Regions from separate parts of the Neobacillus canaveralius genome, predicted to be linked through region 2. Evidence: riboswitches for the same ligand, from Rfam matches in the RefSeq annotation. Region 2 holds a riboswitch; each other region holds the start of a gene.
The links. Region 2 has a riboswitch for cyclic di-AMP ahead of ABC255_RS11375 (sporulation protein). Riboswitches for the same ligand answer to the same signal wherever they lie in the genome.

Region 1: another riboswitch for cyclic di-AMP. It lies ahead of ABC255_RS15075 (amino acid permease); the one in region 2 lies ahead of ABC255_RS11375 (sporulation protein).
Region 3: another riboswitch for cyclic di-AMP. It lies ahead of ABC255_RS18275 (APC family permease); the one in region 2 lies ahead of ABC255_RS11375 (sporulation protein).

Annotation. Positions count from the first base shown of each region.
Region 1 covers NZ_JBDFLL010000001.1:3,009,438-3,019,938, forward strand. The annotation lists gene ABC255_RS15055 (nucleoside recognition domain-containing protein) at 1-380, shown strand, start outside; gene ABC255_RS15060 (type 1 glutamine amidotransferase domain-containing protein) at 477-1,001, shown strand; gene ABC255_RS15065 (DUF1292 domain-containing protein) at 1,085-1,357, shown strand; gene ABC255_RS15070 (hypothetical protein) at 1,768-1,926, shown strand; cyclic di-AMP (ydaO/yuaA leader) riboswitch at 2,053-2,193, shown strand; gene ABC255_RS15075 (amino acid permease) at 2,324-3,811, shown strand; gene ABC255_RS15080 (hypothetical protein) at 4,123-4,527, opposite strand; gene ABC255_RS15085 (sigma-54 interaction domain-containing protein) at 4,628-6,052, opposite strand; gene pruA (L-glutamate gamma-semialdehyde dehydrogenase) at 6,258-7,802, shown strand; gene ABC255_RS15095 (ornithine--oxo-acid transaminase) at 7,815-9,017, shown strand; gene ABC255_RS15100 (Glu/Leu/Phe/Val family dehydrogenase) at 9,087-10,352, shown strand.
Region 2 covers NZ_JBDFLL010000001.1:2,208,792-2,219,292, reverse strand. The annotation lists gene ABC255_RS11390 (L,D-transpeptidase family protein) at 1-132, opposite strand, end outside; gene ABC255_RS11385 (aminotransferase class V-fold PLP-dependent enzyme) at 193-1,701, opposite strand; gene ABC255_RS11380 (hypothetical protein) at 1,824-2,168, opposite strand; gene ABC255_RS11375 (sporulation protein) at 2,302-2,730, opposite strand; cyclic di-AMP (ydaO/yuaA leader) riboswitch at 2,810-2,951, opposite strand; gene ABC255_RS11370 (polysaccharide deacetylase family protein) at 3,136-3,864, opposite strand; gene ABC255_RS11365 (HAD family hydrolase) at 3,974-4,762, shown strand; gene ABC255_RS11360 (MerR family transcriptional regulator) at 4,934-5,869, shown strand; gene ABC255_RS11355 (MerR family transcriptional regulator) at 5,922-6,446, shown strand; gene ABC255_RS11350 (acyltransferase family protein) at 6,484-7,458, opposite strand; gene ABC255_RS11345 (NAD(P)H-dependent flavin oxidoreductase) at 7,734-8,711, shown strand; gene ABC255_RS11340 (nitroreductase family protein) at 8,759-9,244, opposite strand; gene ABC255_RS11335 (M50 family metallopeptidase) at 9,392-10,120, opposite strand; gene ABC255_RS11330 (ABC transporter ATP-binding protein) at 10,326-10,501, shown strand, end outside.
Region 3 covers NZ_JBDFLL010000001.1:3,635,349-3,645,849, reverse strand. The annotation lists gene ABC255_RS18305 (agmatinase family protein) at 1-652, shown strand, start outside; gene ABC255_RS18300 (alpha/beta fold hydrolase) at 804-1,586, shown strand; gene ABC255_RS18295 (metallophosphoesterase family protein) at 1,738-2,232, shown strand; gene ABC255_RS18290 (glutaredoxin family protein) at 2,257-2,499, shown strand; gene ABC255_RS18285 (YheC/YheD family protein) at 2,526-3,845, opposite strand; gene ABC255_RS18280 (bacitracin ABC transporter ATP-binding protein) at 3,976-4,104, opposite strand; cyclic di-AMP (ydaO/yuaA leader) riboswitch at 4,187-4,328, shown strand; gene ABC255_RS18275 (APC family permease) at 4,463-6,289, shown strand; gene ABC255_RS18270 (hypothetical protein) at 6,320-6,757, opposite strand; gene ABC255_RS18265 (histidinol-phosphatase) at 6,943-7,749, shown strand; gene ABC255_RS18260 (MFS transporter) at 7,888-9,102, opposite strand; gene ABC255_RS18255 (MATE family efflux transporter) at 9,299-10,501, shown strand, end outside.

The DNA of each region.
Region 1 (10,501 bases), 800 kb from region 2:
TTGAATTCTTAGATCCATTTGGGAAATTACTGGGTCTTGATGGTTATATTATGATGGCGTTTATTTTAGGCTTGCCAGCTAATGAAATCGTCCTTCCAATTCTGTTAATGGGTTATTTATCAACAGGATCCTTAACAGAGGTGGATAGCTTGGTTGATTTAAAGCAAATCTTCCTCGACCATGGGTGGACGTGGCTGACAGCGCTAAACATGATGTTGTTCTCGCTGCTTCATTATCCGTGCGGAACGACGCTTCTAAATATTTATAAAGAAACAAAAAGTAAAAAATGGACGTTCTTGGCCTTTTTGATTCCAACGGTAATTGCGATTCTTGTTCCACTAATTATTACCCAAATAGTAAGATACTTTGGTTGGCTTTAAGGTGAAAGACACCACTTTGTGTTAGATAAGGTGGTGTCTTTTTTGTTGGTTTGATTTTTCTATGTCATAATAATTAAGAAGGAGGAGGGAAAAATTATGCGTTTAGAAGGTAAGAAGGTAGTCAGTCTTGTCCATCATGATTTTGAAGATCTAGAGCTATGGTATCCAATACTCAGATTAAGAGAAGAGGGAGCCGTCGTTCACTTAGCAGGTGAAAAGGCTGAGGAGGAGTACATAGGAAAATATGGTGTGCCGGCTAAATCGGATTACTCCTATAGTGATATTAAAGGGGAAGAATACGATGCGATTTTGGTTCCAGGTGGATGGGCACCTGATAAGATTCGCCGCTTTCCTGAAGTTCTTTTACTGCTTCAGCATTTCGAAGAAAACAAAAAGCCGATTGGACAGATCTGCCATGCTGGCTGGGTTTTAATATCCGCAAAAATCTTGCAGGGTAAGAAGGTAACTAGTACACCTGGGATTAAGGATGATATGGAGAATGCCGGTGCAACTTGGTATGATGAACCAGTAGTAGTTGATGGGCACCTCGTCTCAAGCAGACGTCCGCCTGATTTACCGGACTATTTGCGTGAGTTTATAAAAGTTATTGAGGAAAAATAAGTTATTTGCAAGCATTAATTCCAATCTTTTTAGAGATACTTATTGAATGAAATGCTTATTCTTTTATGAGAGGGAGATGTAACGTGGCAAATATTGAAGTTGGAGAAGTTTTTACAATTAGTGATGAAACAGATCAGGAGCAGGAAGTAGAAGTACTTGCTTCCATCAATATAGAAGGTACCAATTATGTGGCGGTAGGATTTGTTGAAGATATTAAAGAGGAAACTGAAGAAGACATTGATATTTTCTTTCTAAAGGTTGACGAGGATGGAGACCTGACTGCAATCGAGAGCGATGAGGAATTTGATAAAATTTCTGCAGCATTTGATGAGATCATGGATGAGGACGAGGAATAGGAATAGTATTCAGAAAAGCTGGCAGCTGCCAGCTTTTTTATCGTTTAGGAAATAATAAAATTCAAAGACATTTTGATAACTGTTCTGTAAAATGCTTAGAATAGTTTATTATGCAAAATATTTTGGCACAGGCAAAAAATCTTTGCGCAAATTGCTAATAAATAATAATAAAACGTATATTTCGTACGGGAAATCAAGTTGGCATAGTTATTGCATTAAAGTATAACAAGATATATAAAGTTTCTATCGTGCTAATGGTGAAAATTGGTTAATTAAATAAGCTAATGAAAGGAGAAAAACTCCATTACATCATTCTTATCAAAACTTGAAAAGACTGGTTTGCTTTATTTTGAATGTTCAGAAGGTTCAGTCTCGACAAGCAAAACTTATATATTAAGGGAGGGATATTAATGTGGATCATTACGGTGTATTCAGAAAAAAATATTCAAATGTTTGAGTTTGATAACCAAGAAGAAGCAAGAGCAACTTACAACAGTATTAAAGGGTGTAAAGTTATTAGTCAAGTAATTTACTATAATGATTTTGATATAGTAGAATTACAATATTAATCCAGTTTTGTTAATGTATTGAAGAAATAACAGTGTTTTTTTCGAGTATAAGTATTCATAAATTTTTTAAAAATAATTTTACTTTTATTAAAATAATAACTATTATAATATTAAAAATAGTTTCAAATTTCTATATCGCTGAAACCGTTTAGGCACGGGGGAACCATATGGATGAAATAAATCCAAGGGGTGAATCCTTTTAAAGGTAGGGCTACTCAAGAGGTCCGAATCCGACAGCTAACCTCGTAAGCGTTTATGAGAAGGAAGGTGGAACTTGTGACACACTATTTAAGTGTCTACAAGTCTATTTACCATGACTTGTAGACACTTTTTTTACTTTAATAGATTTTTTTATTTTGTAACCGCTTTAATTAAAATAAAGAAAGGACTGAAGAGAATGTTACAAGAGCGTGAAATTGAAAGATTCCAGCAATCTGTAGAGCAGCAAAAAGAACAGACATTAAAACGTGAGTTGAAATCACGTCATCTATCGATGATAGCAATAGGAGGAGCAATTGGTACTGGATTATTCCTTAGCAGCGGTGCTGCTATAAGCAGTGCTGGACCCGGGGGAGCATTACTGGCTTATGCTTTAGTTGGCGCAATGGTCTTTTTTGTAATGACAAGCTTAGGAGAAATGGCTGCCTTTATGCCTACAAGTGGTGCGTTTAGTACCTATGGAACTAAATTTGTTGATCCTGCATTTGGTTTTGCGATTGGATGGACGTATTGGTTTAGCTGGGCAATGACTATTGCAGCTGAGTTAGCTGCCTCTACAATGATTATGAAATTCTGGTTTCCTGATAGTCCATCCTTGGTTTGGAGTGCTTCATTCTTAGCACTAATTTTCCTATTAAATTATTTGTCTGTTAAAGGGTATGGAGAAGGGGAATATTGGCTTTCTTTAATTAAAGTTTCAGCAATCGTAATCTTTATTATTGTTGGCTTATTGATGATTTTCGGCATTATGGGAGGAGAAGCAGTAGGTTTTAAAAACTTTACAATGGACAAAGCTCCTTTTTCAGGAGGAATTTTAAGTGTTTTTGTAGTTTTTATTGCAGCGGGTTTTTCTTTCCAAGGTACGGAAATTGTGGGAGTTACGGCGGGAGAAAGTGAGGATCCAGCCAAAAATGTACCAATGGCGATTAAAAGCGTTTTCTGGAGAATCCTAATTTTTTATATTTTGGCGATTGCTGTGATTGGACTTCTTATTCCATATACCAATCCGAATTTACAAAATGATAATGTGATGGTAAGTCCATTTACCCTCATTTTTGAAAAGGCGGGGATTGCCTTTGCGGCTTCTCTTATGAATGCTGTAATTTTAACTGCGGTATTATCAGCTGGTAATTCCAGCCTATATGCTTCAACTCGTATGTTGTATTCAATGGCGAAAGCAGGACAAGCCCCACGGATTTTTGGAAAACTTAACAATCGTGGAGTTCCAGTTGCAGGTATTATTCTAACCTGTGCTATAGGTGCGCTTGCCTTTTTGGCTTCCTTTTTCGGTGATGGTATGGTCTATATTTGGTTAATGAATGCCATTAGTATAACTGGATTTATCTTTTGGCTCGGTATTTCCATCAGTCATTATCGGTTCCGAAAAGCCCTTATCGCCCAAGGGCATTCGCTAGACAGGTTACCGTATAAGGCAAAATGGTTTCCGATTGGACCAATTTTTGCGATTGCTTGTGGAATTATCGTAATTTTAGCTCAAAATTTCCAAGCCTTTCTTGCGGACCAGATTGATTGGGGCGGTGTTGTAGCGGCGTATTTAGGCATTCCGTTTTTCCTTTGTTTATTCTTTGGATATAAACTGGTTAGGAAAACGAAAGTGGTTAAACTTGAGGATATCGAGTTTGATTTTGACAAAAAATATAATTAATGAAAATCCGTTTTGGTGAATGTTTAATAAACTGAATTAAATTATTTAACAGGCTCTTAGGAAGATACTAAGGGCCTGTTATTTTACTTAAATTAAAACTTACATCAAAACAGTCCCCACAAAAGCTCCATTAATATCGACATTCACTTTAATATTTCCATTTTGATCGGTAAATGGAACTCCTACCATTGTGACGATGGGTTTGATAAAGTGTCGGCTGCTTTTGATGAGATAATGGATGAGAAAGAGGATAGTCAATAACTTTGAAAAAAGCTAGAGCTGGAATACCAGCTCTAGCTTTTTTAGGGATTTTAATGGTTGTGATCTTCTTCTGTTGGCGGAAAGGCCATACCCTTAGATTCTCCATTTGTAAACATTGCAAATTCTAAAGTTCCTGATTTTTTGAAAAAAGGAACAGCAACCATTACAATGTTTGCACCTTTGACCTTAGCAACTTGTACTTCATTTACACCCTTAAAAGTATAATCCTTGTTGAGCAACGATTTTTGAGTCTTAAAAGCGTCGCTACTCAAAAGTTCTGCAACAATTTTATTCTTTTCAGAACCTGTTATCGGGTAGATACCATGATCTTCACATCCGCATGAAAACAAATCTGGTACTAAAATTGGATTTGCGGCTTTTACTGAATTTCCGGGACCAACAAACATCAATAACACAATTAAACTAGTACAAAGTAATGTAAATATCTTCTTCATTTATTCTCCTCCTTTTTTAGGTCTAATTATATATTCCTTTATTTATCGACAAATTCCTGCAAATTTTATGAAGAATTCCGGACAATTTTACTGGTTCTTGTTACTCATGTTTGATGTTTAGTTTTTTCATTCGATACTGAAGGCTTTGGCGGCTTAATCCTAGTACATCTGCTGTTCTTGAAATGTTGTAATCATTATTTTTCCAGACATGTTCAATATAGGACTTCTCAAAGTATTCCATTTGATCCTTGAGTGAAGCAGGTAAATCGGACTGTTCTTTGATAAAGTTATCTACCGAAGCAGCGGGGATATTTTTTTCTTTTCCGTGCATTTTACTGCGGTATTGATAAGGGAGATGAGGATACTTAATGATATCTTCGTCATCCATGATGATATTCATCGCAGCTTCAATGATATGCTCCAGCTCTCGGACATTACCGTTCCAATCATAGTCCAAAAACGATTGCTTCACTTCTTCAGATAAGCCCTTTACATTCATTTGAAAGAGTTCATTATATTTTTTGATAAAATGTTGGACGAGGAAAGGGATATCCTCCTTACGCTCTCTTAAAGGTGGAATGAAGACAGTAACAACTCCAAGACGGTAATACAAGTCTTTACGCATATGATTATTGGTTATCGCATCGATTGGGTCCTCGTTAATATTTGCAATCACACGAACATCAACAGGGGTATCCTTCGTATCCCCAACCCGGCGGATAGTTTTTTCTTGAAGTGCACGAAGCAGTTTAGCCTGAAGATTTAGATTAAGAGAATTAATCTCATCAAGTAATAACGTTCCGCCATTTGCCTGTTCAAATAATCCTGGCTGGTCGATGGATCCGGTAAAAGCACCGCGCTTTGTTCCGAATAGAAGACTTTCTATTAAATTATCAGGCAATGCCGCGCAGTTTTGAGATATAAAAGGTCCTGAAAAACGGTTGCTGGCATTATGAATACTCTGGGCAAACAACTCTTTTCCAGTACCGGTTTCTCCAACAATTAATACGTAAGAAGAGGTACGCGCCGCGCGTTTGGCACCTTCAATAACTTCCTTCATTACTGTACTGTTTCCTGTAATACTGTCAAAGGTATATCTAGTGGTTCCTTTTCGCGTAATATTCCCTTTTATTAAACGTTCCAGCTTTGTCACGTCGTTTGCGATTTCAACTGCACCCAACAGTTCTTCTTTTTCATAAATTGGAATGGTATTGTTGTTAGTTGTAATTTCCCGACCTTTGTTATTAAAATAAGTTTGTTTAACATTCTTTGTCTCTTTTCTATCATGGAGCGCTTTGACAAGTGTACTAGATTGATCTTCTTTAAACATAAAGACATCTAGTAAATTCTTATTCATGACATCTTGGATGTCCATCGATTCAATTTGGGCCATTTTATTGTTATAGATAACCGTATTTCCTAAAGCGTCTACTGCATGTACCCCAACATCCACTTCATCTAAGATCCTTTTATACATAGAAATAAGATACTGCAGGTATTCAACTGTCATTTTTGTCTGATCCATGAGAGTCATTCCCCTTATAGTTTATCTTTCTATTAAAACAAATAATCTAAAATAGCGCAAAATATTTTTGCATTAAAAATATTTTAAAAATTTGGCGCAAAAATATTTTGCGTTTAATAATATAAATCCCTTATTTATGTAGATTTTAGGTTTGGCACGGAACTTGCATTATTATATTTTGTACAAACCACAAGGGGGCAAAAGAATGAAACCGTATACGCATGAACCATTTACTAATTTTACAGAACAAGCAAATAAACAAGCATTTCAACAAGCTCTTTCGTATGTTCAATCCCAGCTAGGTAAGGAATATCCTGTTGTGATTGGCGGGGAATCTATTTCTACCGATAAGAAGATTCAATCTATTAATCCAGCAAATAAAGAAGAAGTGATCGGCAGTGTTTCTATGGCAGACCAAGAACTAGCAGAAAAGGCTATGCAAACAGCATTAACTGCATTTGAATCTTGGAAAAAGTGGAAGCCAGAGTATCGTGCCAACATTCTATTCCGTGCTGCAGCTATTTTACGCCGTCGTAAACATGAATTTTCTGCTTATCTTGTAAAAGAAGCTGGAAAGCCATGGAAGGAAGCGGATGCGGATACTGCTGAAGCCATTGATTTTATCGAATATTACGGTCGTCAAATGCTCCGCATTAAAGAAGGTTTTCCTGTTCAAAGCCGTGATGGGGAATACAATCAATATCACTATATTCCACTTGGTGTAGGAATTATTATTTCACCATTTAACTTCCCATTGGCGATTATGGCTGGAACAACAGTTGCAGCAATTGTCTCTGGTAACACAGTCCTTCTTAAGCCAGCAAATTCCACTCCAATTGTGGCTGCAAAATTTGTAGAGCTTATGCATGAGGCTGGTCTACCAAATGGTGTATTGAACTTTGTACCTGGCAGCGGTGCCCAGATTGGGGATTATCTAGTTGACCACCCGAAAACTCGTTTCGTATCCTTTACTGGCTCTCGTGATGTAGGCTGCAGGATCAATGAAAGAGCAGCAAAAGTTAACCCAGGTCAAATTTGGATCAAACGCGTCATTGCTGAAATGGGCGGTAAAGATACAGTGGTTGTAGACAATGATGCCGACCTAGATTTAGCTGCAGCAAGTATTGTTTACTCAGCTTTTGGATTCTCTGGTCAAAAATGTTCTGCAGGCTCTCGTGCAGTGGTTCATCAAGATGTTTATGATGAAGTGCTCGAAAAAGCTGTAGCGTTAACAAAGACACTTACACTTGGTAACCCAGAAGATCTATCTAATTATATGGGCCCAGTGATTGATGAAAAATCATTTAAAAAAATCATGAATTATATCGAAGTGGGTAAACAAGAAGGCAGACTAATGACTGGTGGAGAAGGCGATGATTCGAAAGGTTATTTTATTCAGCCGACCATTTTTGCTGATATAGACGAAAATGCCCGACTTATGCAAGAGGAGATTTTTGGACCAGTGGTGGCTTTCTCTAAAGCTCGTGATTTTGACCATATGATGAAAATCGCAAACAACACAGACTACGGTTTAACAGGTGCCTTAATTTCTAAAAACCGTGAGCATATTGAACGTGCCCGTGAAGAATTCCACGTAGGAAATCTCTATTTTAACCGTACGTGTACAGGTGCCATAGTTGGATATCAGCCATTTGGAGGATTCAATATGTCAGGAACAGATTCAAAAGCAGGCGGCCCTGATTATTTACTTCTCCATATGCAAGCAAAAACAACATCTGAAACGCTATAAGGAGGAAACAAAATGAATACTACTTTAAATAAAACAACAGAAATTATTGAGCAAACACAAAAATTTGGTGCTAATAATTATCATCCACTGCCAATCGTAGTGTCTAAGGCAGAGGGAGTTTGGGTTGAAAGTCCAGAAGGAAACCGTTATATGGATATGCTAAGTGCCTATTCTGCGGTAAATCAAGGACATCGTCATCCAAAAATCATTCAAGCATTAAAAGACCAAGCTGATAAAGTAACATTAACGTCACGCGCATTCCATAATGACCAGCTTGGTCCCTGGTATGAAAAAATTTGTAAAATAACGAATAAAGAAATGGCGCTTCCGATGAATACAGGTGCAGAGGCAGTTGAAACAGCCCTTAAGGCTGCGCGCCGCTGGGGCTATGATGTTAAGGGAATTGCTGAAAATCAAGCAGAAATCATCGCATGTACAGGTAACTTCCATGGTCGTACAATGGGCGCAGTGTCATTATCATCTGATCCCGAATACAAGCGTGGTTTCGGTCCAATGCTTCCTGGAATTAATCTGATTGCTTATGGAGATCTTGAAGCATTAAAAGCCGCCATCACACCAAACACCGCTGCATTTTTAATTGAACCAATTCAAGGGGAAGCTGGAATCATTTTACCTCCTGAAGGATTCTTAAAGGCTGCAGCAAATCTATGTAAAGAAAACAATGTATTGTTTATTGCTGATGAAATTCAAGTTGGCTTAGCGCGTACAGGTAAAATGTTTGCAACCGAATGGGAAGAAGTAAATCCTGATATGTTAATTTTAGGTAAAGCACTAGGCGGTGGAGTATTCCCGATTTCTTGCGTTGTTGCCAACTCAGATGTATTGGGAGTATTTAATCCAGGATCGCATGGTTCAACTTTCGGAGGCAATCCACTAGCATGTGCAGTGTCAATTGCTGCTTTAGAAGTGATTGAAGAGGAAAAATTAGCAGAACGTTCACTAGAATTAGGTGATTATTTCTTAGAACAATTAAAAACGATCAAGCATCCACGGATTAAAGAAATTAGAGGACGCGGCTTGTTTATTGGAGTCGAGCTTACAGAAGAAGCAAGACCATACTGCGAGCAATTAAAGGAAGAAGGCTTATTATGTAAAGAAACACATGATACCGTTATCCGCTTTGCACCGCCGCTAATCATCTCGAAGGAAGAAATTGATTGGGCACTAGAGAAGATTACGAAAGTGTTAGCTTAATAGAGGATTATCAAATACCACAAAAACGACGAGGTGTCTGAAATGTCTGTTACGACTGTACTTAAAGAAATGTCAAAAGAACAACAGAAGGAAAAAGAATCGTTAAACTTATTCTACTCTACGCAAACCGTCATACAGGAGGCACTAACGAAGCTTGGTTACAAGAACGAAATGTATGAACTGCTAAAAGAACCAATTCGGTTATTGACTGTCCGTATTCCGGTTAGGATGGATGATGGCAGTGTAAAGATATTTACCGGGTACCGTTCACAGCATAACGATGCGGTCGGACCTACAAAGGGCGGTGTTCGCTTTCATCCTGATGTTGATGAAGCGGAGGTAAAAGCGTTATCCATTTGGATGAGCTTGAAGTGTGGGATTACGAATCTTCCTTATGGCGGGGGTAAAGGCGGTATCATTTGTGACCCGAGGCAGATGTCATTTAGAGAGCTTGAAAGATTAAGCCGCGGCTATGTGCGTGCGATTAGTCAAATCGTAGGACCAACTAAAGATATTCCTGCTCCGGATGTTTATACAAACTCACAAATTATGGCTTGGATGATGGATGAGTACAGTCGTTTACGTGAATTTGATTCTCCAGGATTTATTACTGGTAAACCACTGGTATTGGGTGGATCACATGGGCGTGAAACCGCAACTGCTCGTGGTGTAACTATGTGTATTAATGAAGCCGTTAAGAAAAAGGAATTCGAGCTGCAAGGTGCCCGAGTCGTTATCCAAGGCTTTGGAAATGCGGGCAGTTATTTGGCTAAATTTATGCATGATGCTGGTGCAAAGGTTGTTGCAGTGTCCGACGTGTACGGTGCAGTATATGATCCAAACGGATTAGATATTAATTATTTACTCGATAGAAGAGATAGCTTCGGTACATTCTCTCAACTATTTACCGACACAATAAGCAACAAAGAATTACTAGAATTGGACTGTGACATTTTGGTACCAGCTGCGATTTCGAACCAAATCACTGAAGAGAATGCAGCAAACATTAAAGCGAGTATTGTCGTTGAAGCCGCAAACGGACCGACTACTCTAGAAGCGACCAAAATCTTAACAGAACGAGGAATCTTGCTTGTTCCGGATATTCTTGCAAGTGCTGGTGGAGTAACCGTTTCGTACTTTGAATGGGTGCAAAACAATCAAGGATACTATTGGACGGAAGAAGAAGTAATGGAAAAACTTGAAAAGGTAATGGTTAGCTCTTTTGATACGATATATCAACAAGCACAGACTCATCAAGTAGATATGCGTTTAGCTGCTTATATGGTTGGGATAAAAAAAGTAGCAGAAGCATCCCAGTTCCGAGGCTGGGTTTAATATTAATACGATAAAAATACTCTTTCATTGAAATAGGGAAGGGTATTTTTTGATTCACAAGTACGGGTTATCAAGCGGACTTTATCGTTCTTGATTAAGATATTCTTGAAATGAGTCCCGAAAAAATTGATGAGATAAAAGTGCTAGAA
Region 2 (10,501 bases):
TTGAATTTTTTGGCCAACATACAACTGCTGATGATTAACCCCTGGATTAGCAGCATAAAGTCTGGCTAGGTTTACACGATAATCAAGTGAAATTTGGTAAAGTGTTTCCCCCCGCTTCACAATGTGAATCATGATATCCCACCTTTTTTTACTAGCATATGTTGGGACCTTTCCACCGTTGCCTAATTAATACTATACTTCCTCAAGATCAAACAGCGAGGACATATCCTTTCGGGTGTGTTGAATATAAAAATAATCATTGCTGACTAGATCATAAACGTAATCCTTTCTCCATTCTTCAATGTTTTGGGTTATCTCCTTTATTGCATCTACAAATAATAAAATTTCAGCGTCGGTCATGATAGGATGCAAGGAAAACCGGACCCATCCTGGTTTAGTAGATAAATCACCCGAATCAATTTTATTAGCAATTTGCTTTGATTTGTTCTGATCAATTTGCAATAAATAATGACCGTATGTTCCTGCACATGAACATCCGCCTCGAACCTGAAATCCAAACCGGTCATTTAACAGCCGGACAATGAGATTGTAATGTATGTTGGGAATGGTAAATGAAACAATCCCAATTCGATTTCGATGATGTCTCTCTAATACATGCAAATTAGAAACAGTCTCTAATCCAGTTAAAAGCAGCTTTAGCTGTTCTTTTTCTCTCGCTAAAATTTTCTCTACCCCCATTTGTTCCTTTAACTTTATACATAAAGCCGTACGAATTGCTTGAAGAATACCAGGTGTCCCTCCATCCTCCCGAAGCTCGATGTCCTTAATGTATTGGTGTCCACCCCAGGGATTAGTCCACGTAACCGTTCCACCCCCTGGATGGTCCGGTACTTTATTCGTATAAATCCTTTTATCAAAAAGCAAGACACCGCTCGTACCAGGTCCGCCTAAAAATTTATGCGGTGAAAAGAGAATAGCGTCGAGTTTTTCCATCGGATCTTTCGGGTGCATATCAATCCTCACATAAGGTGCAGAGGCGGCAAAATCTACAAAACAAAGTCCCCCGTGCTTATGCATGATTTTCGCCAGCTGATGATATGGGGTTTGTATTCCTGTAACGTTCGAGCATGCTGTAAATGAACCTATTTTGACTGCTCTATCTCGATATTGGGACAGGAGCTGCTCAAGATGATTTATATCTACATTTCCTCTCGAGTCCGGTCTGATAATCTCAACGTCTGCTAAGGTCTCCAGCCATGAAGTGTGGTTGGAATGGTGCTCCATATGTGTGAGAAAAACTACTGGCCTATTTCTCTCAGCAGGTTTTATTTTGTCTTTCCATTGCTCTGGTACCCTAATTCCCAATAATCTCTGTAGTTTATTCATTACCGATGTCATCCCAAAACCGTCAAGAATGAGGACGTCATTCTCATCGGCATTTACATGTTCCTTAATAATTCTTCTTGATTGATTATAAATTCCTGTCATCATTAGACTCGTAATATTCGATTCCGTATGCGTATTGGCCATAAACGGGCCAAATACTTCTGAAACTTTTTGTTCAATTGGTCGAAATAATCTTCCACTTGCCGTCCAATCCGCATAAATTATCGGTTTCTTTCCAAACGTTGAGTCAAATTGCTGATCAATGCCGATGATCCCAGACCGAAACTTATTAAAATAATCCTCAAGATTTTCCGGCAGATGATACAACTTGCTTCCGATCCTTGCAGTAATCATATTTCAGCACCTCTCATAAAATCCTGCTAATTACTATATGCAAAATTCTTTTACTTGCCGATGATTTGCAAATAATGATAAAAAAAGCCTGATCCCAATGGACCAGACTTATTGCTTATTTATTAGTTTGTATTCTTTGATGATTCCTTACGATTTACTTCATCGATTTTTTGAACAAACATGTGAAATACTCGCTGCTTTTCTTCTAAATCTTTTATATATTCCTTTAATTGATTATAACTTTCCTCAAACGGTTTATGATACCTTTGGCGTATACTTTCAATAATTTCCTCATTCACTGTCGATTGAATGACTTGCTTGGTAATCCCGTATTTATAAGAGTATACCTTTAATTCTTGTGCCACTTCATCATACTCTTTATCAATTTCGTCAAGGACTACTGAAATATCATCCTTCCACTCTTCTAGTGATTTCTGTAAATAAGATTTAACCATGGTTTCTTCCATTATTGCACCCGCCCTAATAAAGTCTTGATAACTTTATTATACCGGTGATAGTTTACATATAAATTTCTAGCAGTTTACAATGCTATATCAATAAATAGGATAAACTTCCGATTTACATAGTTTAATAGATGAATTAAGAAACAACACCAATCATAATTGGGACATTTTGAGTAATATTATTTGCATTCCCCAGATCAATATTGATCATTAAAGAATATTGAAAGGTGTTCTGATTTTGTTTAATTTCGTCTGGAACATCGATAAAGAACGTAATCTTTCCAGTCTGGTTTGGACTGCACTCAAGAGAACAGAAAACAGAATGACTATTTAAGGTTTCTTCTACAAATGCCTTCGAATCAACCCCTACGAGGTCAATGTCATACCTTTTGATTTTATTTTTTAATAGCCCGCCTGTAATCTCAATGGTTCCATTGATAATACTCCCAGCTTCGTAAACCTGTTTATCCAGATGTACCATAGTTTTAGGCAAGCCGATTTTCAGTTTTGTTAAATAATCTTTTAATGTCATCTTCATCTTCACCTGTTCCCTAAAAATAGGCATAATAAAAGACCCTCCATTTTAGCAAGCTGCTTAGTATGTTTCAAAAAAACAAAAAAGCCCCTGTACTTGGCGGTCTCTTGACCTCCTTCGCTTTAGCCGACGAAGTTAGCTGACGGGTAGGATGGCGAAAGATAATTCTCATCCCTTCTACAAGGTAGAATAAACCCCAAATAGATTGGTTCCTCCGTACCCATAATGATGGGTTTTGGCCGAAATATTTAATTCATATTGATTATGTCGATAATTTTATCCTCAACCTGATTGATTGTAAAGAGTGATTTTCACTTAAATTAACCGTCTTAGCTCCAATTTTTATAAAAAACAATGATTTTTCTATTGTTTGCTCATGAATCATCGGTATCTTTCGCTTATCTACCTTTTGTCCAAAGAACCGCCATAATTCCTTTATTTCAATATCCTAGCGAACTCTTCTAGAGTGGTAGAATACTTTACATATATTCGTGGTAAATAATATCGCTCGTTTTTAATTCCTTTACTTGTGTAGTGTTCTGGCGTTGTCGTTAATCCAAACGAATAATACTTTTTCGTTTCGGAAGCAACACGTTCATTAAAGCTTCCATATGGATACGCTAGCGCAATCACTGGTTTTCCGGTTATATTCTTAATTTTTTCTTTCGAGTCTCTTAATTCATATTGGAGATTTTCTGACTTTGTCAAATCGGAATGTGTAGCCGTATGGGACTGAACGGAAATCAAACCAGACTCAGCCATCACCTTTAAATCAGTTGGGGATAAGCGATTTGAATTTCCAATAAAATCAGAAATAACAAAAAAGGTTGCTGTTGGTTTAAATTTATCATCCTTTAGTTTTTGGAGTATCTCGTACGCATTTCGATTATTTTTATAGCCATCATCAAATGTAATAAAAATAGGTTTGTTCACTTTACCTATATCGTCCCAACGTTCAAATGTTAATAATGTATATCCTTTATTTTTCAAATAAACCATTTGCTTTTCGAAATTCTCGGGGGTAACAAATAACTCCTTTGCGCCTTTCCCATTATATTCTTCTATTGAATGATATATTAAGATTGGAACCTTTTGCTGTGCGAGAATATGCTCTGGAAGGCTAATTAACAGCAGAATTACAATCATAGCTCTTAACATATACAGTAGACTCCTTTTTGTCGATGTTATCTGGATTATTATTCCCACTAAGATATTTTATCTCCCAGTTATTAATGTTAAACTAAGAAAACATACTTCATAAAGGAGCAGTTCAATGTCTGAGTATAAAGTTTTATTTTTAGATATAGATGGAACGATCATCAAATCCGATGATTCCATCGATGAAACTACAATCAAAGCGATTCGACAGGTTCAAGAAAAAGGAATAGAGGTTTTTTTAGCGACAGGCAGACCATTACACGAAATTAGAGACCTTGCAAATGAGTTAAAGGTAAATTCGCTTATCGGTTATAATGGTGCTTTTGCCATTTATCAAGGAAAAGACCTTTTCCAGGAACCGATGAAGAAGGAAAGTGTTAAACAATTTATAGACATAGCGAAAAGAAATCAACATGAACTTGTTTTGTATACGAAGGACCAAAATTTATTCACTGACTTAGAAGCAGATTGTGTGAAAGAATTTATCGTCAAGTTCCACTTACATAAAAACGAGTTATACTCACCGGTAAGCGATTATGATGTTTTGGGAATGACCTTGATAAACGTAGAATCAAAGGATACAGCTTTATATAAAATGGAAGATAAAATTCATTTATCACAAGTAAACCTTGAAGGAATGCGTCATTGCTATGATGTAATTAGAGACAAAGTAAATAAAGGAATTGCAGTCCAATATGTACTTAAGCATCTCGGCCTCTCAAAGGAAAATGCTATTGCTTTTGGAGACGGCTTGAATGATAAAGAAATGCTGATGAACGTTGGTGAAGGATTTGCAATGGGAAATGGACATCCTGACCTATTTCAATATGCTAAGCATAAAACCACAACCGTAAATAATTCAGGGATATATAATGGATTGAAAAATCTAGGGATTATTGAGTAACAAAAAGCTGTGCACTGTGCACAGCTTTTTTTGCATGAATTTGTTGGTATTTCGTGATATACGTCTTGTTTTGAAAGCTTTTGTCACCCTGCAGGAAAATGGGGGGTTTCATAGAGAATTTACTATCTAAAGCTGTTTTACCGTAAATTAGATAGAGGGGATTTGAATATTATGAAGACTTTCACATTAAAGGAAGTTTCCAAAAAAATAAATGTAAAACCTGCTACTCTCAAGAAATGGGAAGAGGACCTTGAAGAATATTTGGAAATTCCTCGAACGAAACAAGGAGCAAGAATTTATTCACAAGTAGAAATAGATTTACTTTTGGAAATTAAGCAAATGTTCGAAAACAAACTAAGCACGTCAAAGATATTACATATATTGCGTGGAGGTACCGATAAAGAGGATGAAGTGTCTGAACCTGAAGCGATTGTAACTTCTGAACATATAGAAGAAATTTCAGAGCCAGAAGATGATATTTCTGAACATTCTGCACAGGAATTGGCAATTGTTTCTCATGAAGGTACACCACTATCAGATGAAGAGATTGCCATAAAAAATGCCGATGACTTTTTTGGTGCAATGGATACCTATAAACAAAACTTTTTAAATGAAGTGAAAGAAGAAATCAGAAATGTACTCCGAAAAGAAGTGGTGGATGAAGTCAAAAAGGAAATTGCAAATGGAGCTGACTACACTGTAAATACTCTCTCGGAATCAATAAACCAATCGACAGCTTCTACAAAAGCTGAGCTTGAAGAACTTTCAGATCACTTAGAAAAATCGGCAGAACAGACGACTGAAAGGCTTCTTTATTTATCAAAAAGTATTGTAAATGCCTCTCACGAAACTTCAGAAGAGATTTATACACTTTCGAAACAGTTATCTCAATCAACTGAAGACCTGGCCCATTATGTAGATATTACAAACTCGGAAATCTTTAATCTTTCGGAAGCAATTGAAATCGACCGTTTAGAGCGTGGAAAGGAACGGGACCAATTCCGCCATGAAATTACGCAAAGAGAAGCTGCCTTTCAGGATCTGTTAACTAGCTTTCGCGATGTGGCTGCGGCGAAAGAAAAGAAATGGTGGAAATTCTGGGAGTAAGAAAGAAGACGCTTGCTGCAATCAACAAATTTTTCAAGCGGGGGAAATGATGATGAATACAAACCAAGTTGCAAAATTATTAGGGGTTTCAGCTAGTACCATACAGCGATGGGTAAAACAGCTAGAACTGCCGATGGAGCGAAATGAACGAGGACATTATCATTTTAATAACGAAGATATTGAACTTTTAAAAAATATTCAGATTCAAATCCAAAATGGTACCTTACTTCAAGAAATTACTCCTGTACAAGAAAAGAAGGCCCGGAAAGGAACAGTAAAAGCGATTGAAAGCAATGCTGAGCTTGAAAGATTGTATTCAATTGTGAGTGAATTGGAAGCAAAGGTGAATTCAAAAGCAGACTCTGTTGCGTCTTATCAGTTGTTGCAGCACCGTCGGGAAATCGAGGAATTACAGAGTGTGGTTAAAGATTTAATAAAACAAGTTGAATCCCTGCAATCTCAGCTTCACGAGATTACGAAAACCACGCTGCCAGACAAACCGTTAGTATTAGATCAAGGCAAGCTTAAAAGAAAAAAGAAGAAATTTGTTAGTTCGTTATTTGGATTTTTAGGGTAAAAAAACAAGCCGAATGTGTTTAGTACACATTCGGCTTTTATATTTTTAACTCGACGAGCGGTTGGGTATATTTTTTTATCATATAACTTCCCAAAACTAAACAGACTATAAGCGAGAAAGCTATTAGGAATAAATAATTCTCTGAGATGGCATTTGGTAAAATATCTTGTATCGATTTTATGATAAACCCATGGAATAAGTAAACATAAAGTGTTCTTTCACCTATTTTGGTTATTCGATACTGATTGGATGGGATTAAAGGCAAGAAGCCAAAAACGACAATTAACGTTAAACCATATTGTAAAGCACGCAGCAGTCCATCACTAAGCTGCATACCTCCCATATTTTCATATGAGGTATCCCCTAACAGCCATGGGACAGCATCTTTTGGGAAACTAAACCCAAAAAATAAAAACGTAATGACGATAATGACCACCCCAGCTGGAACTGCAAACTTTGCCCTAATGATCCGTTTTAAATGGCCCCCATTCAATAAGAACCCTAATAGAAAATACGGAAAGAAAACAAAGGTCCGGGATATACTCATAAAACTTCCTGCATTCTCAAAATATCCAACAACGATTCCAAGTATAACGGCAATGAGTAATCCAACCCATTTTAATTTAGCAAATACATACAGTAGTAAATTCCAAAAGAACAAACTTAACAAAAACCATAACGACCAATGCGGCTGGAACAAATCAAATTCAAGCGTTTCTTCCTTGCCCACTAAAAAATAAAAAACAGAATAGATAATTTGGAAAACAAAGTAGGGAATCAAGATTTTTTGTACAGATTTTTGCAGATACCCTTTCTTTTTATAACCTTTAGCAAAATAGCCGGATATCATAATAAACGCCGGCATGTGAAACAGAAAAATCACGGTATATAAGGTAAATAGTAATTTATCCTGGTCTTTATACGGGCTAATCATATGCCCAAAAACAACAAGAAAAATTAATATAAATTTCGCATTATCAAAATATTTACTTCTACTTGCTGTGGAAGCCATCCTATCCCCCCTAAAATTTTCAGCCAAAGTTATACTGAAAAATGCCAAATCTATTTTACACCATTTTACCTTATTAATGTTACAAAGAAATTTAATAAAAGTTACTTTTTGTTTCAAATAAATCACAATTTCAAAATAATAATAGTAATTTCCTATGCTATTTCGACTATTGGTAATAAATTCTATAACCTGCTTTTATGACCTGATGATAAAAATCACATACACAAAAGATGATTGGTGGTAGTATGCAGAGTAAGTTCTAAATTCTTAAAAAAATGAAATGGGGTTATAACTTGAACTTTCCACAATTAAAAATTGCACATATTATGCCAAAGGTACCTATTTTCCAAGGCGGTATGGGAGTCGGTATATCATTAAGCAAACTAGCTTCTGCGGTAGCAAATGCTGGTGGTGTTGGGATCATCTCAGGTACTGGTATTACCACAGATGAAATGCGTGATCATATTAGAAAAGCAAAAAGTTTGGTCCAAGGCACTGGATATATTGGCGTAAATGTATTGTTCGCAATGAATGATTTTGCAGAAAAGATGAAAGCAGCTCTTGAAGAAAAAGTGGATTTTATTATTTCCGGAGCAGGCATTTCAAGGGATATGTATGCTTGGGGGAGACAGGCTGACATTCCCGTCATTTCTATTGTATCTTCAGCCAAATTGGCTAGAATTTCAGAGAGACTTGGTGCTGCAGCAGTAGTCGTTGAGGGTTTTGAAGCTGGCGGGCACCTAGGCACAGACAGACCGATGTTTGATATTCTTCCTGAGGTAGTGGAAGCCGTTTCAATCCCTGTCCTTGCTGCAGGTGGTATCATGACTGGGGAAGATATTGCTAAAGCTATTTCTATGGGTGCAGCTGGGGTTCAGATGGGCACAAGGTTTGTAGCAAGTGAAGAATGTGACGCCCCTCTTGCATTCAAACAGAAATATGTTGATGCTCGAAAAGAGGATACAGCTTTAGTCAAAACAACAGTTGGCTTACATGGACGAGTGATTGTTAATAACTTTGCAAAATTAATCAGCGGTACCGACAAATTAAAAATTGCTAAATGCCATGATTGTTTAAAAAATTGTTCTTATCGCTTCTGTACACTTGATTCCCTTCTTACAAGTATGGGAGGAGATGTTGAAAACGGACTTGTCTTTGCTGGTGCGCGAGTAGATGAGATCAAGGATATTCTCCCTGTACAACAAATCATTAATAATCTTACATTTGAGTATCAAAATGCAGTGAATAGCTAATACCCTTGATATAAAAAAAGAGACAACCACTTGGTTGTCTTTCTTTGTTAAGGTAAATTTTTCATTTTATTCTTGATTGATGTTCTTGGTTTTGGGTCTGGTATAATCTCAGGAAAACCAATTGCTATTACACCAACGAGGTCATAATTATCAGGGACTCCCAGGATTTCCCGGTTCTTTGATGTAATTCCAATTGATGACCAGAATGTACCTACCCCTTGTGACCAGGCTGCTAAATTAAAGTTTTGGACAAAACAAGCGGTGGCTAACGCGTTTTCCTCTTTTTCAACTGCGCTTGCACCATGTTTGGATAATACAGCCATTAGTACAGGTGCATTTCCAAAATTAGTCTTATGATTTAATTTTGATCTTGTATCAGGACCTATAAAGTAGACTTCCCACGGTTCTGTCATTCGGTGATTTGGAGCCATCGTAGCTGCCTCAAGCCAGGAATAGATTAGGTCTAGTTGAACAGCTTCGGATTTAAACTTTTTAATAGTCCTCCGGCTTTTTATAATATCAATGATATCCATTTTAACCCTCCATCCTATCTTCAAATTCCAAGTGATATTATTCACATTAATCTATCTTATGTCCCATTTCCAAAAATATTTACATAGGCTGAATATTCCGAATTACTATAAACATTGAGAGGCTCGCCAAAACGGCGAGCTTTTTGGTTAAAATTCTTTTGTTCCTTCAAACTGATAATTTTGCTGGATTTTACTGGCACCTAAACAGAACAAGCCTTTGTTAAAACCTAGTACAATGAAAAAAAGTGCTTGAACAAAGAAGTATATCCCCCACACCTGAGGCGGTATAAAAGCCGTTAATTGAGATAAATTGGTTGCGTCTCCTGCTGCATGCGGCTGAATTATACTGATGGTGAAGATATCATATGCTGTACTGACAGATTCCACTAATAGTACTGAAGCAATTAACAACACTAGGTTATCGATTACTTTTTTACTTCCTTTGATCAGCAGTGCCAGGAACAAAATACCAAAGGAAACGAGCCAAAATATACCATAGGGATTGCGCACCCATAATATTAAATTAATAATGATAACACCTAGAAGCATATCAATAAAAAATATGTGTTTTTTCTTTTTAATTAGCCAAAATGCTACGTATGCGATTAACGAAGCTATCGTATAACCAGCTGCACATGTTATAAAATCAATGATCCAAATTGATTGTGTTCCATGTGTTACACCGTCTGCATTCATGTACAATGAAATCGATTCAACATTGCCCCCAAATAAAGCCATAAATGCATGACCAGATTCATGGATTACCGTATTAATCATTCTAAAATAATCACCAATTATAGGAATTTGTATTAAGAAGAATGCCAACCCAATGAAGAGGAAAAATTTAAAACTAAACTTTTCTTTTAAATATTCCATTTTACTTTCCCCTCTTTTCATTAAATTTGCCTATTTTAGTACCATCTTACCATTTTTCTTTATATTCTGAAAAATTTAAAGCTCGATTAAGTTTTTGCAAAACTGACCTTCAAAATGAACTAAACTCGACAAACCAACAACTTTCATGCTAACATTAGGTTGTTGCAAATTACATGCAATGATTTTTTATTTAGGAGGAATGACTTTGATCGAATTTAAAAACATCGTAAAGAAATACAGAAATAAAACAATTATCAAGCCCTTCTCTATTGATATCGAGGCTGGTCAATTAGTTGTTTTTATTGGGCCGAGCGGATGCGGGAAAACCACATTGCTGAAAATGATCAACAAATTAATTCAGCCTTCAGCAGGAAAGATTTT
Region 3 (10,501 bases), 1.4 Mb from region 2:
TGCCGCTTTACATCAACAATTCCATAATTCGAAGGTTTGTGCAATTGGCGGAGACCACTCCATCACAGCGATGATGGTGAAGGGAATGAAGCAGGCAAAGCCTTTAGATAAAATTGGGATACTGCAATTTGACACCCATTTTGATTTGCGTGACATGTCAGATAATGGACCATCTAACGGAACACCAATGCGAAATTTAATTGAGAGCGGTGTTGTGGAAGGCAGCAATATGTACAACATTGGTCTTCATGGATTTTTTAATACAAAGGATTTAAAACAGTATGCGGATGAAAAAGGAGTCAACTATGTTACACTCCGTACAGCACGGAAAAAGGGGATTGAGGAAACGGTTCAGCATTGCTTAGAAGAATTATCTTCGAAGGTGGATACCATTTATTTAACCGTTGATATGGATGTCTTAGATATTGCCTATGCCCCAGGGGTGCCGGCATCAACGCCAGGGGGCATGACAACTGTAGAACTGCTAGAAGGGGTACTAGCAGTAGGCCGCCATCCAAAAGTAAACGCAATGGACATCGTCTGCCTCGACCCATTAAAAGACACACTCGTCCAGCCAACCGTTAAACTAGGAACACACATATTCCTTACTTTCCTAACGGGAGTCATACTTCGACAAAGTGATAGCAACTAGATAGCACATAATAGCTAGTTGCTATCTTGGGTGACAGGCACCACTAAAACACAAATGTCCGCCTCGAGTGGACATTTTGTGTTGAAGAATGAATTTTGGGTGTTATGAGAATACTACCATTTTATAGGATTTTTTGTTTGGGGTGATTCTCATGGCGATGTTGGAGTTGGATGGTGTTAGCTTATATTTTTCTGTTAAGGGTGAAGGCACACCGATTGTTTTTATCCATCCACCGTTATTAACAAATGAAAATTTTAGATATCAACGTGCTGTATTATCACATGCTTATAAAGTAATAACGTTTGATATTAGAGGACATGGAAGAAGCCAGTATTCTCCCAGACCAATAACTTATCACTTAATTACCGAAGATATAACTCGGTTATTAGATCATTTAGGAATAAATAAAGCCTTCCTTTGCGGCTATTCAACAGGTTCCTCTCTGGCATTAGAGTTTTTGTTAAATTATCCGGACAGAGCCTTAGGTGCTATACTAGTCAGTGGAATGTCTGAATCTAGTGATTTTTATTTGCGCCAAAGAATTTCTTTAGCTGTGAAACTCGCAATGCCAACTGCTTTTCCGATTCTTGCTAAAGCGATTACTTACGGTAATGCTGATTCTAACGAGACATTTAAAACATTGTACGATGCAGCAGTAAAAGGTGACATCAGAAATATTAAAGAATATTTTCAATATAGCTTAAATTATAATTGTACAGATCAGCTAAAACATATTAATTATCCAATATTATTGGTTTATGGGAAGAAAGACAAATCTTTTTATCGGTATGCGAGTCTCCTAAAAGAAAAATTGCCATGCAGTGATTTAAACTTCATTGATAACGAAAAACATCAAATTCCTACAAAAGCTTCTGCTGAATTAAATCGATTGATTGCACATTTTGTAGAGGGACATAATAATAATTTTTTTTAAAAATTCAGGAAATTAAGAATATATTTCTTGGGAAAGCGCAAGAATAGACATTTCTGGCAGTTATTTGTCAAAAAATGTTGTTGTTTTCACATTGGAAGGAACTATCATAACTTTAAATTTTAATGCTTTTCAGAAAATAAGAGGGATAAGAATGAAAATTGTTGTACTTTCAGATACACATCTACCAAAACGGAAAAATGGATTGCCTGATAGGTTATTAGAAGAATTAAAGGATGCCGAATTGATCATCCATGCGGGTGACTGGCTGACGATAGATGTTTATCACCAGCTGCGGGCGTATGGAAGAGTTGAGGGTGTTTATGGGAACGTGGATCATGAAGATATAATCGGATTACTATCTTCAAAAAAGATAGTAGAAGCAGGCGGTTTTAGATTTGGCATTACACATGGACACGGGAAGGGAAAAACAACAGAAAAACGTGCCATTGTAGAATTTGAGGGAGAGAACGTAGACTGTATTATCTATGGACATTCTCATATTCCTGTAAAGAGGTATGAAGGAAATCTATTAATTTTTAACCCAGGTTCGCCAACCGACAAAAGAAGACAAAAGTTGTTTTCCTTTGGGGTACTCACCTTAAGTGATAAAATAACAGCAGAACATATTTTTTTTAATGAAGAGTAGCAACGGTTGGAAGGAGAGGAACCAATGGAAAAAGGAGTTATCGTTTATACGACAAACGACTGTATTGAGTGCACAATGGTCAAAAAAGTACTTACTGAGGAAGGCATTCCTTATGAGGTTAGAGATATATCAATAAACGCCGAATACCAACAAGAAGTAGAGAAATACGGCTTTCTAGGCGTTCCGGTAACGGTGTTAGGAAATAAAGCAGTAAAGGGTTTTACGAATGAATTAAAGGAAATTATCGAAACAGCAAAAAAGAGCTAATGTCCTAGTTAGCTCTTTTCGCTATATTAAAATCCTGCTAGTTTTCTACCATAAAGCATATTGGTTTTAAGAATCCCATAGTATAGATCCGGATCTCCAGCTACTAACGCAATATCGTGTGAGGGGTTGCAGTGATCAATCTCTGAAATCCAGATATCACCTAATTCTCCAACCGTAATATCAACAGCTGCATTTGCCAAATGCACGCCGGTACCTTCTAATTCATTTACAATATCAATCGCTATTTGGTTCAATTCTTCATAAGTTAAGGAAGCGTGTAAATCGCTTTGCTGTAAGAAATCTTTTACGATCTCTTTTTCAAATTTGACTAAAGGCATTAATTTACCATCGTTCTTTACTGATTGGTCGCCTCTCGTAAATGAGCCCATTACCTGCCATTGCCCTGAGTGGTTTTTGACCGTAATAAACCTTACAGTAATCGTTCGATAACCGGTTACATCTATGGATTCTTGGATGATATATTCTCCATCTTTAAAATATTTACTAAAGATAGAATAAGCCTGATCTCGATTATTAAATCGATAATTCTTTGATTCCATATTTGTTAAATTTGTTATCAAGAGAGAGTTTGAATCTTTTAATAATACTCTATAGGCATGCCGATTGGCGCTGTTTAGAGGCTTCACCGTTAAATTAGGAAATTTCTTTAAAAAGTAGTATAAATCTTGAGGTGAACCATAAAGATTGGTATCGGGAAGATAACATTTTACCCCGATTGAGCTTGCCAATTTCTTGTGGATACTCCATCGATTTAGAAAGAAATCATTAAAAACCACATTGCCAATGATGGATTTAAAATGCTGTATCCATGCGGTGCTGACAGAAGAAGTCATCACAAAAATAGAGGATGGATATGGGTAGGTTCCTTCTTCCCATTGTTTTGTTCGAGGATTATAAAGATAGCCTTTGACGAGATGGTTGACTTTATCAACTTGGTCAAGAGAAAAGACAAGTATGGCACCCTTAATTTCATGATAAAGTAAAACATAATCACGTAGATGATCGAGATATTTCTTAATCGAGCTTTGATAATATCCTGCAAGTAAACCAATAAAGGGTCCAATTTGTATTTCATTGCCATTCTGCATGATTTCAAGACTGCAATGCTGTGGTATATTCAGCATGTCCAAAATATCTTCAGATAGGCTTGCCCCATTTAGAGGCAGTTCATCAGAAATGTCTACAATAGATTGATAGGTCTTTGCACCAAATCTGATTTTTCTAGCCGTAATTTGAGTTATTCCCATAGATTCTGCTAACTTGGGATGCAACGTTAAAATCCCACTGTTAGTGGTGTTTCTTGATAGCAGAATAACATTTTCCATTCTTATTCCCCCCAACCATAATACTGGATAAGTTATTATATGTACCAATAACAAAGATTGTCTTAAAAATGGGGGGGATTCTAACAATTTGGACATGTGTACCATTGTTATTGTGAAATATGTTTGATGGCTAATCGTCTTCCTTATAATTTTTTTTATCTTCGTTTTGATCAACAGGGCGGCCGTATTGCTCATTGATTTCATTAGCCAATTCATCTAAAAATTCATCTGTCAAAAGCGGCTTTTTCTTTTTAGACATATATATTTCTCCAATCTATATTTTTTTAAAAAATTTTGATTTACATTTGAGAAACACAGGAGTATGATAATCACAGTTTCATATTTCTAAATCGCTGAGACCAAATTGGTGCGGGGGACCCATTCATATGGATAGTATATCCAAGGGGTGAATCCTTTAAAAGGTAGGGCTACTCAATGGCCCGAATCCGACAGCTAACCTCGTAAGCGTTAATGAGAAGGAAGGTGGAGCTTGTTAGGCAGTTAATTCATGTCTGCAGGTCTATTTAACTTTGACTTGCAGGCATTTTTTTGTGCTTTTTAAGCAAGATAAGAACAGAGAAAAAATATCTTTATAGAAATCACGGTGGTGCAGATACATGGTATCTTCAATTAAAAGATTATTAATTGGCAGACCTTTAAAGTCAACAGAATTAGGGGAACAAAAGCTCAATAAAACAAAAGCGCTGGCAATCCTATCATCTGACGCATTATCATCGGTTGCGTATGGGCCAGAACAAATCCTAATTGTCCTCGTAACAATAGGTGCAGCTGCATTTTGGTATTCACTTCCGATTGCAATCGGTGTATTAGTTTTATTAGCAGCATTAATTTTATCTTATCGACAAATTATTTTTGCCTACCCGCATGGTGGAGGAGCGTATGTAGTATCAAAAGAAAATTTAGGTATCAATTATGGGTTAATATCGGGTGGGTCATTACTTGTTGACTATATTTTAACAGTAGCTGTTAGTGTATCTGCTGGAACCGATGCCTTAACATCCGCCTTTCCAGCACTGCATGACCATAATGTGGGTATTGCGATTATTTTTGTCATATTTATTACTACTTTAAACTTAAGAGGTGTAACGGAGTCTGCTTCTATTTTAGCATATCCTGTCTATTTATTCGTGCTCGCTTTATTTATTTTAATTGGTGTGGGACTCTTTAATATTTTTACAGGTCAGGTTCCAGCAGAATTGCATACACCAGTTGGAACTCCTATTGCAGGGATATCATTATTTCTTCTTTTAAGGGCATTTGCATCAGGTAGTTCTGCTCTTACAGGAGTTGAGGCGATATCAAATGCGATTCCAAACTTTAAAGATCCAGCTCCAAATAATGCTGCTAAAACTTTGGCGGCAATGGGAGGATTACTGGCGGTTTTATTTTCGGGAATTGTATTGTTAGCCTATTACTATGGTATTACTCCGAATGAAAAGGTTACCGTGGTTTCTCAAATTGCGGAGCAGACATTTGGACGAAACTTTATGTATTTCTTTATTCAAGGCACAACTGCTTTAATCTTAATTCTTGCTGCAAATACAGGTTATACAGCTTTTCCATTGCTGGCAGTCAATCTTGCAAATGATAAATTTATACCTAGAATGTTTAAAATCAGAGGTGACCGATTAGGGTACTCAAATGGTATTATTACATTAGGTTTAGCTTCAATCTTATTAATTATCTTTTTCAAAGGACAAACGGAGCACTTAATACCACTTTATGCGGTTGGGGTCTTCATTCCGTTTACCTTGTCCCAAACGGGGATGATGTTAAAATGGCTTCGTGAGAAGCCTCAGGGCTGGGTATCTAAGCTTATCATTAATACGATGGGTGCTATTATCTGCTTTGTTGTTACGATCATGTTCTTTTTAACAAAGTTTGCGCAGGTGTGGCCAGTTTTGGTGTTCTTACCTGTAATAGTTTATATTTTTTACCGAATTAGAAAGCATTATGAAGCAGTGGGAGAGCAGCTAAGATTAAATTGTGAGGACCCTGCAGTTCCAATTGAAGGGAACGTAATTATTGTTCCAGTGGCAGGGATTACCCAAGTGGTAGAAAACTCATTGAATTATGCAAAATCACTTGGTGCGGATCAAGTACTTGCGGTCTATGTTTCCTTTGAAAGAGACGATGAAAAGAAATTCGAAGAAAAATGGAATAAATGGCAGCCGGATGTAAGGCTCGTCACCCTGCACTCCCATTACAGGAGTATCATTCAGCCACTGACAAAGTTTGTGGATACGGTTCAGCATAAGGCCGGTGAAGCCAATTACAGGGTCACAGTGATCATTCCACAATTTATACCGAAAAAAGGCTGGCACAATATTCTGCACAACCAATCAAGCTTACTTATCAAAGCATACCTGTTATATAGAAGAAATGTTATTATTACAACCGTCCCATATCATCTAAAAAAATAATCAAAGAGCAGCTTCCATTTTGGGAGCTGCTCATTTTTTACTTTCAGAATTAGTGAAGATACATCCTGGAACCTCAAATGTTCGACCATTCGCAGCAGTTAAAGAGATGGAACAGATGGCATTACCAATGATGGTCTCATGTAGAAAATGTATGTTTGAAAGAATGGCATTGTCATGAAAGTTGACTCCGGAGGCTTGTCCTTCCACTGTTAAGATTATACCGATACCGCCGCCTGATACGGGTTCACAAGTTGGGATACCAGGTGCAGCGGATTTAAAAACAAAGCTGTTATTTTGATTTAAATCGTCACCATAGAGAATGGAAATAAAACTGTTCTTGGCTGTACAATCAACTTCACAAATTCGTGCAGATATAGTAATTTTGCCTCTAGATGAAAATCGATCGATTAAGGTTTCGACTGGTACCGCAGATGCGGTTACTTTTGCACGACAATTACAAATATCCATAAAACACCTCTCATTCACAATATTACTTATATATATGAATCAGCTTGTCTTTTGGTTTGGACAAGGAGTAGGGTAAAATGGAAATGTACAACCTAAATTCATTATTAGGGTAGAATTTTTAGTAATATGGATTTGATTGAAATTACCATAGTATGGGAAAATATGGAGAGGTGATAAATAAAATGTTGAAATTTGATTTACATACCCATCATGATCGTTGTGGCCATGCAAGGGGAGGAATTCGAGATTATATCGAAGCAGGTATAAAAAAGGGGTTAAATATCATCGGAATCTCCGACCATACCCCGTATTTTTCAAGTAAAGAAGATCATCCCTTTCCTCACATAACCATGGCAACAAGTCAATTTCCTGAATATGTAGAGGAAATCCTAAAGTTACAACAAGAGTATACTGGAAAAATTGATGTCCTATTAGGAATTGAGGCAGATTTCTTTCCTGATTCTGTAGACAAATACCGTCCTCACTTTGATCGATATCCATTTGATTATATTATTGGATCTGTTCATCATGTAGATGGAGTGAGCATTTTTAAGCAGGACCGCTGGGAAGGGCTGAGTTCTAAAGAACAAATACGTACGAAGGAGGCCTATTATTCATTAATTGAGCAATCTGCGCGCAGCGGCATGTATCAAATTCTTGGTCATATTGATGCAATGAAAGGTTTCTATCCTGAATTTTCAAATATTCAAACTGCTGCAGTCGAACACACCTTAAAGGTCATAGCGGAATGCGATGTAGCTATTGAAATCAACACCTCAGGAAAAACCAAATACGTGGGAGGCTGGTATCCAGCAGATGACATATTAGTAATGGCACTTCATCACGGAGTAAAAGTCACTTTTGGCTCTGATGCCCATGACCCAGAGCGAGTCGGAGACGAATTCGAAATCGTCCAAGCCCGCCTCAAAGAAATAGGCTTCAAAGAATGGGTCTACTTTAAAGGACGAAAGAGATATACAGTAAATATATGAATAAATACGAATAAATGCATAAATGGTGAAAACTCTGTTTTCACATCGGTGACAGGCACCAAAAAGGCACCAAAAAAGTAATGGAAAATTATTCCATTACTTTTTTGTTTTTTATTTTCAATTTACTAGAAAAAATTGCTAATTTTTTACTAACAATGCTTTTGTGAATTTCCTAGTACGTAAATACATAAGAAGAAATACAAAGGCACTTCCGATCCTCATAAAGGAATTCAGCTCCATTGATTTTTGTATGCCCAGTCCTTCTAGCAGCATAATACCAATCTGAGGGGCTATGAAGGCGACAAAGGAAAGGAGCACATTATAAGAGGTGATACAATATGTTCTGGTTTCTTCTGGTGATTGTTCCAGCAAAAGGTTAAACAATAAGAGTACAACTCCAGAAATGAAAAATCCGGATAATGCTTGTACACAAGTTAAATAGAATAGATTGGTAGACAGCACTGTAAGAAATGGAACAAGCGCCATACCTAGCGCAGCCCATACCAGTGTTAGGGTATTAGATCTTGCCTCTGCCCATTTTTTCCACAAAGGGAAGGTAAAGATTTGCACTAACTGACATGCTACCGAAAAGATACTTATCCAAAGAATGGTGGCTTCTGCGATTCTAACATGATAAATATTGAATATCCCCCAGGACATCTGCCAGGTGAAATTAAAGCAGAGTGCCGCAATCAGGAACCATTTGTATCCATGATCTTTAAAAATCGACCAATCCATCGAAGATTTTTTTGTAGTCGTTACGGCTTGGACTGACTCTTTATGTTTCATTAAGAAAAACACTTCAAGTAATCCACAAAGTAAGGCTGTGAAAAATAACCACTGATAGGCGGTTGCATTATTTGTTTGGTTCTTCATGAAAATCCCAATAATAAGTGTGGAAATCATACCAGCAATCGTCAATAACCGGTTCCGATCACTAAAAAAAGAACCTCTTCGTTCGTCTTTGATCATACCGCTAATTAAAGTTTGCCAGCCAATGTTAGCAATGGTGGCGGGGACATTCATGAATGCGATAATAATTAAGAATACCCATGCCTGGTAAGAAGAAGTGATATAAACAACCCCGATGAGCAGCAAAAATAATAGTCGAGCACCTAATACTGCCATGGCAACCGTTTTTTTCTGCGACTGCAGCCGATTTAACAGAATTGCCGCAGGAATGGTCATCAAAAGCGCAATCAGAGGTGGAAGTGAACTAATTAATCCAACTTGATAGTTGGTAGCTCCAAGAATCGAGATAGCAAAGATGGGATAGAAGTTACTTGCAAGATTGATTGCAATGGTAGAAACCATTCCATGATAGATACTAATCTTTTCATTATAGGTACGCACTTTTTCTTCACCAGTTTCTCTATTAATCGATAACGATATTATTATACTACGGTATCCGAAATTTCTATATAATACTTTTGAAAATTATTTGGCAAATAAAAATACCGCTTCTTGCAACAAATAATACTCAAGTTAGCCCAAATCAAGTATAATAAAACTTTGGCTTTGATATATCAATATTTCTAGGAGTTTTTATATGAATCAGACTTTTACATTAAAGGAAAAGACAAAACAAATTTTTGTCATGCTTATACCGATTTTAATCACTCAGCTCGGGATGTTTTCGATGGTGTTTTTCAACAATATTATGTCAGGAAAATATAGCTCCTCTGACCTAGCCGCTGTGGCAATTGGCTCGTCAATCTGGAGCCCGATATTTACTGGTATAAGTGGAATTCTGCTAGCAGTTTCTCCAATAGCAGCTCAACGCTTCGGGGAAAAAAGGAGCAGGGAAGTGGCTTCGGTTGTAAGACATGGACTCTATATTTCCGTTATAATTACCATTATCGTCATCATGCTGGGTGTATTCTTTTTAAATCCACTTTTAGATAAGATGAATCTTCCAAGTGACGTACAGGAAACCGCTTTTGACTACTTGGTTGGTCTTAGCTATGGAATTCTTCCGCTATTTATCTTTAACGTGCTTAGGTCATTTATCTATTCATTAGGAAAAACAAGGGTAGTAATGTATATCTTGCTCTTGTCATTACCCATTAATTTCTTTTTGAATTTTGTATTGATTTTTGGCTATTGGGGTTTCCCGGAACTTGGCGGAGCAGGTGCCGGCTATGCCACCTCCATCACGGAATGGATAATAACTGGAATGACTGTGTTCATTGTAAAAACACAGCAACCATATTCAGACTTTGCTGTGTTTGAGAATTTGAAGAAATTTTCATTAGCAGAGTGTAAGGAAATACTGAAAATTGGTGTACCAATGGGATTATCAACATTCTTTGAAACAAGCATGTTTGCAGTCGTAACCATTCTATTAAGTAAATTTAATGTTACAACGATCGCAGCCTATCAATCAGCATTAAACATCGTTTCTTTCCTTTATATGATTCCAATTAGCATATCGATGGCACAAACGGTACTTGTAAGTTATGAAGTAGGGGCACGAAGATACAAGGACGCAAAAAGCTACAGCTGGTTAGGTATTTATCTTGCTATCATAATAGCACTCATTACCGGGGTGCTGGTGGTTCTATTCCGTTACCAAGTGGCTGGATTTTACTCGAATGAAACAGAAGTCATTAATTTAACGGCGCATTTCTTAATCTTTGCGTTGTTCTTCCAAATCAGTGATGCCATTCAAGTAACAGCACAAGCGGCATTACGGGGATATAAAGATGTCAATCTTGCCTTTGTCATGACTTTAATAGCGTACTGGTTAATT